DNA from 3 places in the Kitasatospora sp. NPDC033851 genome. Region 2 is predicted to be linked to each of the others. Evidence: riboswitches for the same ligand, from Rfam matches in the RefSeq annotation. Region 2 holds a riboswitch; each other region holds the start of a gene.
What was found. Region 2 has a riboswitch for cobalamin ahead of ACZ51D_RS04920 (ribonucleoside-diphosphate reductase subunit alpha). Riboswitches for the same ligand answer to the same signal wherever they lie in the genome.

Region 1: linked by a shared signal. The riboswitch ahead of ACZ51D_RS16805 (cobalamin biosynthesis protein) and the one ahead of ACZ51D_RS04920 (ribonucleoside-diphosphate reductase subunit alpha) in region 2 are both predicted to bind cobalamin.
Region 3: linked by a shared signal. The riboswitch ahead of nicT (Nickel transporter NicT) and the one ahead of ACZ51D_RS04920 (ribonucleoside-diphosphate reductase subunit alpha) in region 2 are both predicted to bind cobalamin.

What each region holds. Positions count from the first base shown of each region.
Region 1 covers NZ_JBVIRL010000007.1:295,217-299,340, reverse strand. The annotation lists gene ACZ51D_RS16815 (alpha/beta hydrolase family protein) at 1-1,117, opposite strand, end outside; gene ACZ51D_RS16810 (helix-turn-helix domain-containing protein) at 1,243-1,926, opposite strand; cobalamin riboswitch at 2,124-2,255, shown strand; gene ACZ51D_RS16805 (cobalamin biosynthesis protein) at 2,409-3,395, shown strand; gene ACZ51D_RS16800 (cobyric acid synthase) at 3,392-4,124, shown strand, end outside.
Region 2 covers NZ_JBVIRL010000002.1:385,221-389,344, forward strand. The annotation lists gene ACZ51D_RS04910 (glycoside hydrolase family 26 protein) at 1-31, shown strand, start outside; gene ACZ51D_RS04915 (GH12 family glycosyl hydrolase domain-containing protein) at 127-1,464, shown strand; cobalamin riboswitch at 1,547-1,672, shown strand; gene ACZ51D_RS04920 (ribonucleoside-diphosphate reductase subunit alpha) at 1,864-4,124, shown strand, end outside.
Region 3 covers NZ_JBVIRL010000004.1:212,044-216,167, reverse strand. The annotation lists gene ACZ51D_RS10470 (M24 family metallopeptidase) at 1-308, opposite strand, end outside; gene ACZ51D_RS10465 (cupin domain-containing protein) at 411-644, opposite strand; gene nicT (Nickel transporter NicT) at 785-1,912, opposite strand; cobalamin riboswitch at 1,945-2,158, opposite strand; gene ACZ51D_RS10455 (ArsR/SmtB family transcription factor) at 2,241-2,624, shown strand; gene ACZ51D_RS10450 (hypothetical protein) at 2,680-4,124, shown strand, end outside.

The DNA.
Region 1 (4,124 bases), on a different contig from region 2:
AGCGGCGGAGGAGTTCGGTGTAGTGGTCGGGGGCGGAGTTCCAGAGGGTGCCGTGGTCGGCGCCGGGGAAGGGCTGGAGGCCGACCACGTCGGGCCGGGCGGCGGCGAGGCGCTCGGCACTGCGGAACGGGGAGACCCGGTCGGCCGGACTGTGCAGGAGGAGGGTCGGGACGCGCAGGTCGGCGCCCTCGGCGATGCGGGAGAAGTCGGCGAGGTCGACGCCGGTGCGGCCCTGGGCGGCGAGGGCGCCGAGTTCGACGGCCGCACCCCGGAAGCCCAGCCGTTCGGCGTCGCCGCGGGCGGTGGCCGGCAGGTCGAGGACCGGCGAGTCGAGGATCAGACCGCTGACGGCGTACGCCCAGGCGGAGCGGGCCGCCGTCTGCAGGACCATCGTGGCGCCGACCGACCAGCCGTAGAGGATCACCCGACCCGCGCCGTGGGCGAGCGCCAGCCGTACCGCCGCCTCGACGTCACGCCACTCGGTCTCGCCGAAGTGGCTGTACCCGTCCGGGGAGGCCGGGGCGCCCTCGTCGCCGCGGTAGGTGACGGCGAGGGCGGGCAGGCCGAGACGGTCGAGGACGGGCAGGACCGGAAGGGTCTGCTGGCGGTCGGCCTCGGGGCCGTGGACGAGGATCACCCAGGTGCCGCGCTTGCCGTCGAGGTACCAGGCGGGGAGGGCGCCGAGTTCGCCGTCGACCGCGGTCTCGGTGTAGGCGAGGCCGAGCGCCCGGGTGGGGTCGCCGACGTGGACGCGCGGGCTGAAGCGGACCTCGGCGCCGGGGACGAGGGTGCCCCGGTCGGCGCGGACCAGCCGACGGGTGACGTCCTCCTCGTCGCTGTGCAGGACCTCCTCGACGACCGCGTGGCCGCCGTCGTCCCACTCGACCGCCCAGCGGCCGGGACGCAGGCTCTCGGGGCTGCGGCTGAAGGTGATCCGCCCGACGCCGAGGCCGCGGACCAGGACCGGCCCGGACTCCTGCACGGCCGTGACCGGGCGGACCATCCGCTCGGAGGCCCGGCGGCCGATCACCAGGACGACGGCCCCGGCTCCGACGGCGGCGGCCGCCACGACGGCGGCGGTTCCCCAGCGCATATCGATCCCCGCTCTGTTGGTCACGGACCGGACGGTGTTCGTGCACCAGTCCACCGGCGCCCCGGCCGCCCGGCCACCGGGCTGGGCCGTCCGGGTCACTCGGCGCGGGGTCGGGGCGCGGGGACGGGGTCCGGCGTCGGGGCGCGGGGTCAGTCCGTGGCGGCGTCGAGGAGGTGCCAGAAGCGGGGGGTGAGGGAGTCGGTGGTGGGGGGTGGGGCGGCGCGGGTGGTGGCGCCCCAGTGGGTGGGGACGTGGTGTTCCTGGTGGAGGACGGTGAGAGCGGCGGCGAGGGTGTCGGCGGGGGCCGGGACGATGCGGGCGAGGGCGCGGAGGTGGGGTTGCCAGCGGCCCGCGACGCACTGGCGGAGGAGCTGGCCGAGGGCCTCCCGGCGGCCGGTGGCCTCCACGAGCTCGGGCAGGGTCAGGTCGAGGACCTCGGCGAGGGCGCGGGTCTGTTCCTCGTCGCCGTCCCATTGGCCGGTCAGTTCGGCCTGCCGGTAGGTGGCGAGGACGGTGCCGGTGCGGTCGGCGACGGCGGCCTGGCCGAGTTCACGGGCGACGCGGTGGTCGCGCAGCCGTACCGGGCGGGTGTCCATCAGCTGGGCGGCGGGGCACCAGAGGGCGCGGGCGAGGGCGATGAACTCCGGTTCGCTGGGGCGCAGCTCGCCGGCCTCCCAGGCGAGGACGTGGGCGGGCAGCAGCCGGACGCCGTGCGCGGCCATGCCCTCCGCGACCTGCTCGGGGGTCAGGCCGAGGCCGGCCCGGTGGGCGCGGGCGGCCGCGGGGGAGAACGGCACCGGAGGCGGGACAGTGGGGGTCTTTCTGCGACGCATGCCACCGAACGGTAGGCGCGGACCGCGGTGCGCCCCAGCGACCGAACCCACGAAGCGGCCGGTCCGGGGGCGGTGCTCCGCTGGGCGATCCCACAGCGCGTCGGGGCGGTGCCCGGTGTGACCAACCCCTCCGTGACCTCGGTTGACTCCCGGTTCGGCCGCGTGATGGGATCCTGGGGCCAATCGGAGGCATGGAGAGGAAGCCGGTGCGAGTCCGGCGCGGTCCCGCCACTGTCACCGGGGAGCACGCTCGGAATGATCGCCACGGCGGGCCGTCAGAAGCCGCTGGAAGGCCCCGGGGGTGTGTCCGACCCGGAAGCCAGGAGACTCTCGCCCCCGCTACGTCGATCCAGGGCGCGGACCCTGAGTGAGGACACGCACGCGATGCAGGCTGCCCCGCCCCACCGGACTCCGAGCGGCCTTCCGCCGAGCTGTCTCCCGATGAGTTGTCTTCCGATCAGCCCCCTTCCGGCGTTCGTCCTGTGACCGTCCGTCCTGCGACCGGACGCCCCCTGGCCCGCGCCGCCGCGTTCGCACTGGGCGCCGTCGCGGGCTACGCCGCCGACGCCCGCTTCGCCGACCCGCGCCGGGGCCACCCGGTGGCCGTCTTCGGCAGCGCGGCGACCCGGCTGGAGCGGCGCCTGTGGCGCGACGACCGTACGGCCGGGGCCGGGTACACGGCGCTGTGCGTGGGCGCGGTCGCGGCGGGCGCGCTCGCCCTGGACCGTACGGTGGGCCGGCGCCCGCTGGGCCGGGCGGCGCTGGCGGCGGCCGCGACCTGGACGGTCCTCGGCGGCACCTCGCTCACCCGGGAGGCCCGCGCCATCGGCCGCTCGCTGAAGGACGGCGACCTGCGGGCCGCGCGGGAGCGGCTGCCGCACCTGTGCGGGCGGGATCCGAGCGCGCTGGACGGGCAGCAGATCGCCCGCGCGGTGGTCGAGTCGGTGGCCGAGAACACCGCCGACGCCGTGGTGAACGCGCTGGCCTGGGGTGCCCTGGCGGGCACGCCCGGGCTGCTGGCGTTCCGTGCGGTGAACACCCTGGACGCCATGGTGGGACACCGTTCGCCGCGCTACGCCCGGTTCGGCTGGGCCTCGGCCCGGCTGGACGACGTGGCGGGCTGGCCGGGCGCCCGGCTGACCGCACTGCTGACGGTGGCCGCCGCCCCGCAGCCCCGGACGGCCTGGCGGGTCTGGCGGCGCGACGGCTCCTCGCACCCGAGCCCGAACGCGGGCCAGGCGGAGTCGGCGTTCGCCGGGGCGGTGGGCGTGCGGCTGGGCGGCACGCTGCAGTACGGCGAGCGCGTGGAGCACCGTCCGGTGCTGGGCGCGGAGCTGCGGCCGGTGACGGTGGACGACATCGAGCGGGCCTGCGCGCTCTCCCGGCGGGTGGGCGCGCTGGCACTGGGTACGACGGTCGCGGGGCATCTCGTGATCAGGGCGTTCGGTAAGAGGAGGGGTGGGGCATGAGCAACGCGCTGCTGGTCGCCGGGACGACATCGGACGCGGGCAAGAGCGTGGTGACGGCCGGCATCTGCCGCTGGCTGGCCCGCCAGGGTGTGCGGGTCGCGCCGTACAAGGCGCAGAACATGTCGTTGAACTCCTTCGTCACCGCCGACGGCGCCGAGATCGGGCGGGCCCAGGCGATGCAGGCGCAGGCCGCCCGGGTGGAGCCGGAGGCGGCGATGAACCCGGTGCTGCTGAAGCCCGGCGCGGACGGCCGCAGCCAGGTGGTGCTGCTGGGCAGGCCGGTCGCCGAGGTGGGTGCGCTGGACTACCGCGAGCGCAAGCCCGTCCTGCTGGAGCGCGCCCTGGAGTGCCTGGCCGACCTGCGCCGCCGCTACGACGTGGTCGTCTGCGAGGGCGCCGGCTCGCCCGCCGAGATCAACCTGCGCGACCGCGACATCGCCAACATGGGCCTGGCCACGGCCGCCGGGCTGCCGGTGGTGGTGGTCGGGGACATCGACCGCGGCGGCGTGTTCGCGGCGATGTACGGGACGCTGGCGCTGCTGTCGGCGGAGGACCAGCGGCACGTGGCCGGCTGGTTCGTCAACAAGTTCCGCGGCGACGCGCGGCTGCTGGCGCCCGGGCTGGAGATGCTGCACGAGCTGACCGGCCGTCCGGTGCTGGGCACCCTGCCGATGCTGCCCGGACTGTGGCTGGACGCCGAGGACTCGCTGGACCTGTCGACGGTGGTGG
Region 2 (4,124 bases):
GCCCCGGTCGAGTTCCACGCCCGCCGGGTGAGCACGACCCCGCCCCGGCCCGCGTACCGGCCTACGACACCACCGCCCCGGCCCGCGCACCGGCCGCAGACACCGCAGCAGGGAGGCGAGAGCCCCATGACCCACCCCGTCGTGCCCGGAACCGGGCGCCGCGGCCTGCGCCCGTGGTGGTGGCTCGCGCCGACCATCGCGATCGTGCTGGCCCTGTGCGCGGTGCTGATCCCGCACGACTCGCGGGACCCGCAGGCGCCCGTCCGGGCGACCACGGCCGTCACCCCGTTGCCGGCCGCGACCGCCGGCGAGATCTGCTCCACCGGGCAGAACCGCTACCCGTCCCAGGCCGTCGACTCCGGCCGCTACCTGATCAACCCGAACGAGTGGAACGCCACCGGCGGCCTCTGCATCAGCAGCAGCGGCGCCGGCACCGACTTCCGGGTGACCCGCAGCGGGATCAGCCCCGCCAGCCTCACGGACCCGGACCGCGGCCCCGGCGCCTACCCGCACATCAGCACCCAGCTCCAGCCCGGCACCGGCCCGCTGCCCATCCCGGTGGACAACCTGCGGTACGCGACCAGCAGTTGGCAGACCACCCAGGTCGACGGCGGCGTCTACAACGTCTCGTACGACGTCTGGTACAGCAACAGCCGGACCAGCTGCTCCTTCACCGAGAGCGCCGAGCTGATGATCTGGCTGCGCGGCAACGGCAAGACCCCGTTCGGCCAGCGGACCGGCGACCTACAGGTCGGCGGCACCTCCTACCGCGTGTACGAGGCCCCGAAGAAGAGCAGCCACACCCTGATCACCTACGAGATGGCCACCGGCACGACCTCCGTCACCGACCTGGACCTGCGGGCCTTCACCCGCGACGCCATCCAGCGCGGCTACGTCCCGGCCGGCTCCTACCTGTGCGCCGTCCAGGCCGGGTTCGAGATCTGGGACGGCGGCGCCGGCCTCGGCAGCGACTCCTTCTCGTTCCAGGCCGCCGCCGGACAGCCGAGCGGCGCGATCACCTCGGCCCTGCCCGGTCTCTGTCTGGACAGCCGGGTGGCGGGCGATCCGGCCGCGGTCGGCGCCGGCACCTGCGACGGCTCGCCGGCCCAGACCTGGACGATGGGGGACAACGGCTCGATCGGGCAGAACGGGCGCTGCGTCGAGGACCCGGGCCTCGGTTTCCCCGTCCTCACCGGCTGCACCTCGCGGCCCGACCAGCGCTGGCGGGTGACCCCCACGGGACAGCTCGCCAACCAGGACACGGGGCGCTGCGTCGAGAATCCGGGTGCTGCCGGGAGTGCGGGTCCGAGCGCTGCCGCCAGTGCCGGTCCGAGCGCCTCCTCGAGCGGGACTGCGAGCGCCTCCGCGGGCGCCTCTGCGAGCGCCTCCGCGGGCGGGACCACCCAGGTGCGGATGCGCCCGTGCGATGCCCGTACGGGCCAGGGATGGCACCCTCCAGCCTGAGCAGATTATCGCACGATGAGTCGAACAGTCGTGCCCCGCGACACTACATGTGGGGCTGCATCGGACTCGCGCCACTAGATGTATGCTCATCCCTGCTGTCGATGCAGGGGAACCCGGTGGGAATCCGGGACTGCCCCGCAGCGGTGAGCGAGCGGCTCCAAGAGCCCTGCCCGCGAGTCCGATGACCTGCCGACAGCGTGCGCCACGGCCCTCCCGCAGAGGCCGCGCCAGCACCAGCAGTACCTTCCGGGCCTCGCGGGCGGGCCGGGGATGCCACCGTCGCACGGACGCCGCTTGCGCCCGCGCGCGTGCTCCCCTGCCCCGATCGCCCGGTACTCCGATCACCGCCGACGATCGCCGCCAGGAGAGAGCGCCTTGACCACCGCTGCCTCAGCCACCCTGCCCGCCCAGGGCTCCGGTACCGCCTTCACCGACCCGAAGGTCTCCGACCCCGGCGGCGCCCTGCTGCGGCTGCTCACCGACCGCAGCGTCGACCTCACCGAGGTCGACCCCGGCCATGTCGCCGCCGCCGCGCTGCGCGGCCGCCACGCCGGCTCGGACTTCGCCGAGCTGCGCGGGCTGGCCGTGGACGCCGCCGCGTCGATGATCGCCGAGGACCCCCAGTACTCGAAGCTCGCCGCCCGCCTGCTCGCCCTGGAGATCGTCGACGAGGCGAACAGCCAGGGCTCCACGTCCTTCTCCGCCTCGATCACCGTCGGCCACGCCGAGGGCCTGATCGGCGACACCACCGCGGAGTTCGTCGCCAAGCACGCCGCCGCCCTGGACGCGCTGATCGACACCAAGGGCGACGACCGCTTCGAGTACTTCGGCCTGCGCACCGTGCAGTCCCGCTACCTGCTGCGCCACCCGATCACCCGCAAGGTGATCGAGACCCCGCAGCACTTCCTGCTCCGCGTCGCCTGTGGCCTGGCGGTCGGCGACAACGAGCAGTCCGTGCGCGAAGTCGCCGAGCTGTACGGCCTGATGAGCCGCCTGGAGTACCTGACCTCCTCGCCGACGCTCTTCAACTCCGGCACCCGCCACCCGCAGATGTCGAGCTGCTACCTGCTCGACTCCCCGCTGGACAACCTGGACTCGATCTACAACCGCTACGCGCAGATCGCCCGCCTGTCCAAGCACGCCGGCGGCATCGGCCTGTCCTACTCGCGCATCCGCTCGCGCGGCAGCCTGATCCGCGGCACCAACGGCAAGTCCAACGGCATCGTGCCGTTCCTGCGCACCCTCGACTCCTCCGTCGCCGCCGTCAACCAGGGCGGCCGTCGCAAGGGCGCCGCCTGCGTCTACCTGGAGACCTGGCACGCCGACATCGAGGAGTTCCTCGAGCTGCGCGACAACACCGGCGAAGAGGCCCGCCGCACCCACAACCTCAACCTGGCGCACTGGATCCCGGACGAGTTCATGCGCCGGGTCAACGCCAACGCGGACTGGTCGCTGTTCTCCCCGGCCGACGTGCCCGAGCTGGTCGACCTGTGGGGCGCCGACTTCGACGAGGCCTACCGCAAGGCCGAGCTGGCCGGCAAGGCCGTGCGCACCATCCCCGCGCAGACCCTGTACGCCCGCATGATGCGCACCCTCGCGCAGACCGGCAACGGCTGGATGACCTTCAAGGACGCCTCCAACCGCGCCGCCAACCAGACCGCGCTGCCGGGCCGCACGGTGCACTCCTCCAACCTGTGCACCGAGATCCTGGAGGTCACGGACGACTCCGAGACCGCCGTCTGCAACCTCGGCTCGGTCAACCTCGGCGCCCACGTGGCCCCCGGGGCGTCCGCCGACGACCTGCTGGGCGCCATGGACTGGGAGCGGCTCGACGCCACCGTGCGCACCGCCGTCACCTTCCTCGACCGCGTCGTGGACATCAACTTCTACCCGACCACCGAGGCCGGCACCTCCAACTCCCGCTGGCGGCCCGTGGGCCTCGGCGTGATGGGCCTCCAGGACGTCCTCTTCAAGCTGCGGCTCGACTTCGACTCCGCCGAGGCCGCCCGGCTGTCCACGCTGATCGCCGAGCGCATCATGCTCACCGCCTACGAGCGCTCCGCCGACCTGGCCGAGCGGCTCGGCCGCCACGAGGCGTACGGCGAGACCCGCGCCGCCCGCGGCGAACTGCACATCGACCACTTCCCGACGGCCGCCCCGCAGTGGGCCGACCGCTGGACCGCGCTGCGCGCCCGCATCGCCGAGACCGGCCTGCGCAACTCGCTGCTGCTGGCCATCGCGCCGACCGCGACCATCGCGTCCATCGCCGGCGTGTACGAGTGCATCGAGCCGCAGGTGTCCAACCTGTTCAAGCGCGAGACGCTCAGCGGCGAGTTCCTCCAGGTCAACCCGTACCTGGTGCGCGAGCTCAAGGAGCTCGGCGTCTGGGACCAGCAGACCCGCGACGCGCTGCGCGACGCCAACGGATCGGTGCAGGAGCTGAACTGGCTGCCCGCCGAGGTGCGGTCGCTGTACCGCACCGCGTGGGAGCTGCCGCAGCGCGCGCTGATCGACCTGGCCGCGGCCCGCATGCCGTACCTGGACCAGAGCCAGTCGCTGAACCTGTTCATGGCGGCGCCGACCATCGGCAAGCTCAGCTCGATGTACGCCTACGCGTGGAAGGTCGGTCTCAAGACCACCTACTACCTGCGTTCGCGCCC
Region 3 (4,124 bases), on a different contig from region 2:
ACCGCCAGAGCCGCCACCCCGAAGCTCGCCGCGGCGGCCGCGGCGGCCAGCGCGGTGTCCGCCCCGGCCGCCACCGGCAGCTGGGGGACGTCCGGGGCGATCAGGTGCTCCCCGGAGTCGTCCGGCGGCAGGTCGTCCGGCAGCGCGAGCAACACCCGCTCCCTGGTCAGCAGCAAGGTCGCTCCACAGGGCGCGCAGCCCGTCAGATACCGCACGTTCGCCGCCCGGGTGATCAGCGCCGCATCGGCCCCGGCCGCACTGCAGTGCTCCCTCACCCGCTCCCGCCGACCCGCGTACGCATCCGCCATGCGTCGAGCCTACGAACCCCCGGGCCGAACCGCCCGCCGAGCACTCCCGACGGAACCCCGGGACACCTCGGGCAGGCGCCGTTCGGCGCGCGAGGACAGGGGTCAGCGCGGCGGCCGGGCGGAGACCACCATGGTCAGCGCCGGCATCCGCCGCCCCGGGTTGCGGCAGACGTGCGGGTAGGAGGCGCCGAAGAAGACCGTGCTGCCGACCGGCACCGGGTGTCCGCGCTCGTCGTGCACCAGGGCCGGCTCGCCCTCGTCGACCCGGATGATCTCCACCGTTCCGGCCGGGTGCTGCTCGCGGCCGCATGAGTGACGCTCATGGCGCTGCCGCATGAGCTGTCCTCATGGGGCGGCCGCATGAGCCGTCCTCATGGCCCGACCTCATGAGTCGAGCTCATGAGTCGAGCTCATGGCGCTGCCGCATGAGCGCGGCTCATGCCCCGGCCCCATGAGCCACTCTCATGCCCTCCGGCTCACGACCCCTCGGGTGCCCAGCGCTTCTCGACCCGGGCGAGCTTCCAGTACCCGATCGCCACCGCCCAGACCACCACGAACAGCCCGGCGATCGCGTAGCCGACGTTGTCCAGCGAGATGTCCGCGATCCAGCCGGTCACCGGGTCGGTCAGGTCGAGCTTCTCGTGCAGCACGCCGATCAGTTCGATGGTGCCGATGATGAAGGCCACCGCGATCGACAGCCCAGTGATGGTCAGGTTGTAGTACACCTTGCGAACCGGGTTGGCGAAGGCCCACTGGTACGCGAAGTTCATGAACGTCCCGTCCAGGGTGTCGAACAGGCTCATCCCGGCCGCGAACAGCAGCGGCAGGCAGACGATCGCGTACCAGGGCAGCCCGGAGGCCGCGCCCGAGCCCGCCATCACCATCAGGGTGACCTCGGTCGCGGTGTCGAAGCCCAGGCCCAGCACCATGCCGACCGGGAACATCTGCCCGGGCCGGGTGATCGAGCGGGTCGCCCGGTTCAGCACCCGGGCCATGAAGCCGCGCGAGTCGAGGTGCGCCTCCAGCTCCGCCTCGTCGTACTGCCCGGCCCGCATCGCCCGGAACACCTTGATGATGCCGAGCAGCGCCGCCAGGTTGAGCGCGCCGATCAGGTAGAGGAACACGCCGGAGGTGGTCGTCCCGATCATGCCGAGCCACTTGTGGGTGGCCGAGTCGTCGTCCATCAGCGTGCTCGCCAGCTGCGCGCCGCCCGCCACCAGGGCGGACATGAGGACCACCATCGAGGAGTGCCCGAGGGCGAACCAGAAGCCCACCGAGACCGGCCGCTTGCCGTCCGCCATGAGCTTGCGGGTGGTGTTGTCGATCACCGCGATGTGGTCGGCGTCGAAGGCGTGCCGCATGCCGAGGGTGTACGCGGTGATACCCAGGCCCACCCCGAAGACCTGGGTACCGACCGCGTACCGTTCGGGTGCGACCAGGAAGATGAGCGTCCCGAAGGCCACCACGTGCATGGCCAGGATCACCCCCATCAGCCCGGCCGTACGGACGGTGTCCTCGCGCTTCCACCGGAAGGTGGGCAGCACGGACGGGACCGTTCTCACGCCCGCTTTCACGTCTGCGGCGGCGGTTTCGGGCAGGGTCATCTTCGGATCACGCTCCAGCACCTCGTGGAATCACTTCGTGAGATGCCGTGGCCGGTCTCCTGGCTTACGGGACGTCCGTACCCGCCTTCCCAGGTGCGCGAGGCACCCAGTGGCGTCGTGGGTACGGACGACACTCCTCCGGGGACGGAGGAGTGACCCGATCACAGTGGCGAGGGCCGCTCCGGAATCCGGACCCCTGAGGGTCCGTCACCGGTCTTCCCGAGCACCACGGCGGGCAACACCGTAGGGGCCACGCCCCGACCCATGCAAGGCTGCGCACCTGCGCAGGTGTCCAGGATCACAGCACGCCGCCTGCAAGAATGTCCGCATGCATCTCGTACCGGCCGACCGCGCGGGCCACCGCACCATCGACGGACACCGGGTCTGCGAGGCCATCGCCGCGATCGGCGACGCCGCGCACGTCCGGTCCTGGTCCGAGCGGTTCTCCCTGCTCGCCGACCCCGGACGGCTCGCCCTGCTGCTCGCCCTCCACCGGGCCGGCCCGCTCGCCGTCACCGATCTCGCGGTCGCCACCGGCATGCGCGACACCGCCGTGTCCCAGGCCCTGCGGCTGCTCCGCACGGCCGGTGTGGTCACCGGCGACAAGGACGGACGTGTGGTGCGCTACCGGCTCGTGGACGAGGACATGCGCCCCCTCCTCGACGCGTGCGCCGCCGCCGAGCACCACGAGCCCACCGCAGCGGCGGGCTGACCGACACTCGGGAAACAGCACCCGGCGCGCCACCCCGGATGAGTACGATCATGGTGTGCCGTCCCACCCCCACGTCTGGCCCGCCGACCGCTGGAACACCCGACCGGTCAAGGCCCGCGTGCTGGCGGTCGCCCGCACCCTCACCTCGGCCACCCGGGTCCTGGACGTCCTCACCCTGCTGAACCCCGACGGCATCGCCCGGTACTTCACCGTCAACCCCGGCTCCGCCTTCGCCGACCGCGCCCTCGACGAGTACCTGCACGGCCTGCCCGGCTTCACCGTGCTGGACTGGGAGGACGCCGTCCGGCACCGCTTCGACCTGGCCGTCGCCTGCGCCGTCCACTCCTCCATGCACCGCCTGGACGCCCGGCTCGTCGTCCTCCCGCACGGCGCCGGCTACAACCGCCTGGTGACCGAGTCCACCGGCGACACGGTCAGCGCCGCCGGCCTGTCCCGCAACGAACTCACCCACCGCGGGCGGGTGTTCGTGGACGTCCTCGGCCTCTCCCACCCCGAGCAACTGGACCGCCTGCGGGACTCCTGCCCCGAGGCACTGGACGTCGCCCACGTGGTCGGCGACCCGTGCTTCGACCGGATGCTGCACAGCCGACGCTCCCGCGACACCTACCGCGCCGCACTCGGCGCCGTCGACGGCCGACGGCTCGTCGTCGTCAACTCCACCTGGAGCGAGCACTCGTTATTCGGCCGCCGCCCCGACCTGCCCCAGCGCCTGGTCCGCCGGCTGCCCGCCGACGAGTACACCGTGGCCGTCGTCCTGCACCCCAACATCTGGAGTCGGCACGACCCGGAGTCCCTGCTCGACGCCGCCCGCCGGATGGGCCTGCGCCTGATCCCGCCGCACCAGGGCTGGCAGGCCGCCCTGGTCGCCGCCGACGTCTTGATCGGCGACCACGGCTCGGTCTCCTTCTACGGCGCCGCCCTGGAACGCCCCACCATGCTCGTCGCCACCGGCGCCGCCGAGCTCGACCCGCGCTCCCCCAGCTACGCCTTCGGCCAGGCCGCACCCGTGCTCGACCCCGACGGAGACCTCCCCGCCCAGGTCGAGAAGGCCCTGGCCCGGGACCCCGCCGACCTGCGCGAGATCACCGACCGCTCACTCGCCCGCCGCGGCGAATCCGCCCGGGTGCTGCGCCCGCTGCTCTACTCCTTCCTGGAGCAACTGGACGAACCAGGGGACGAACCGGCCCTGCCGCCCTACCCCAAGCCCGTCCTCGGCCCCGGAGCCGCCGACCGGCCCACCGCCTACGACGTCGAGGGCGCGAGCGAGGGGACGGAGGTCAGCCTGCGGCGCTACCCCTTCGACCCGAAGGACCACAGCCCACGGGGCTTCCACGCCCTCACCGACGAGCACCCCGGCGACGCCCTGCGCTACACGGCCGAGGTCCTCGCCCGGACCGAGGTGCACGCCGAGCGCCCCGCCGAACGCTGGCTCGCCGACTCCGCCGCCGAACTCCCCGGCCTCGCCGTCGCGGTGGCCGC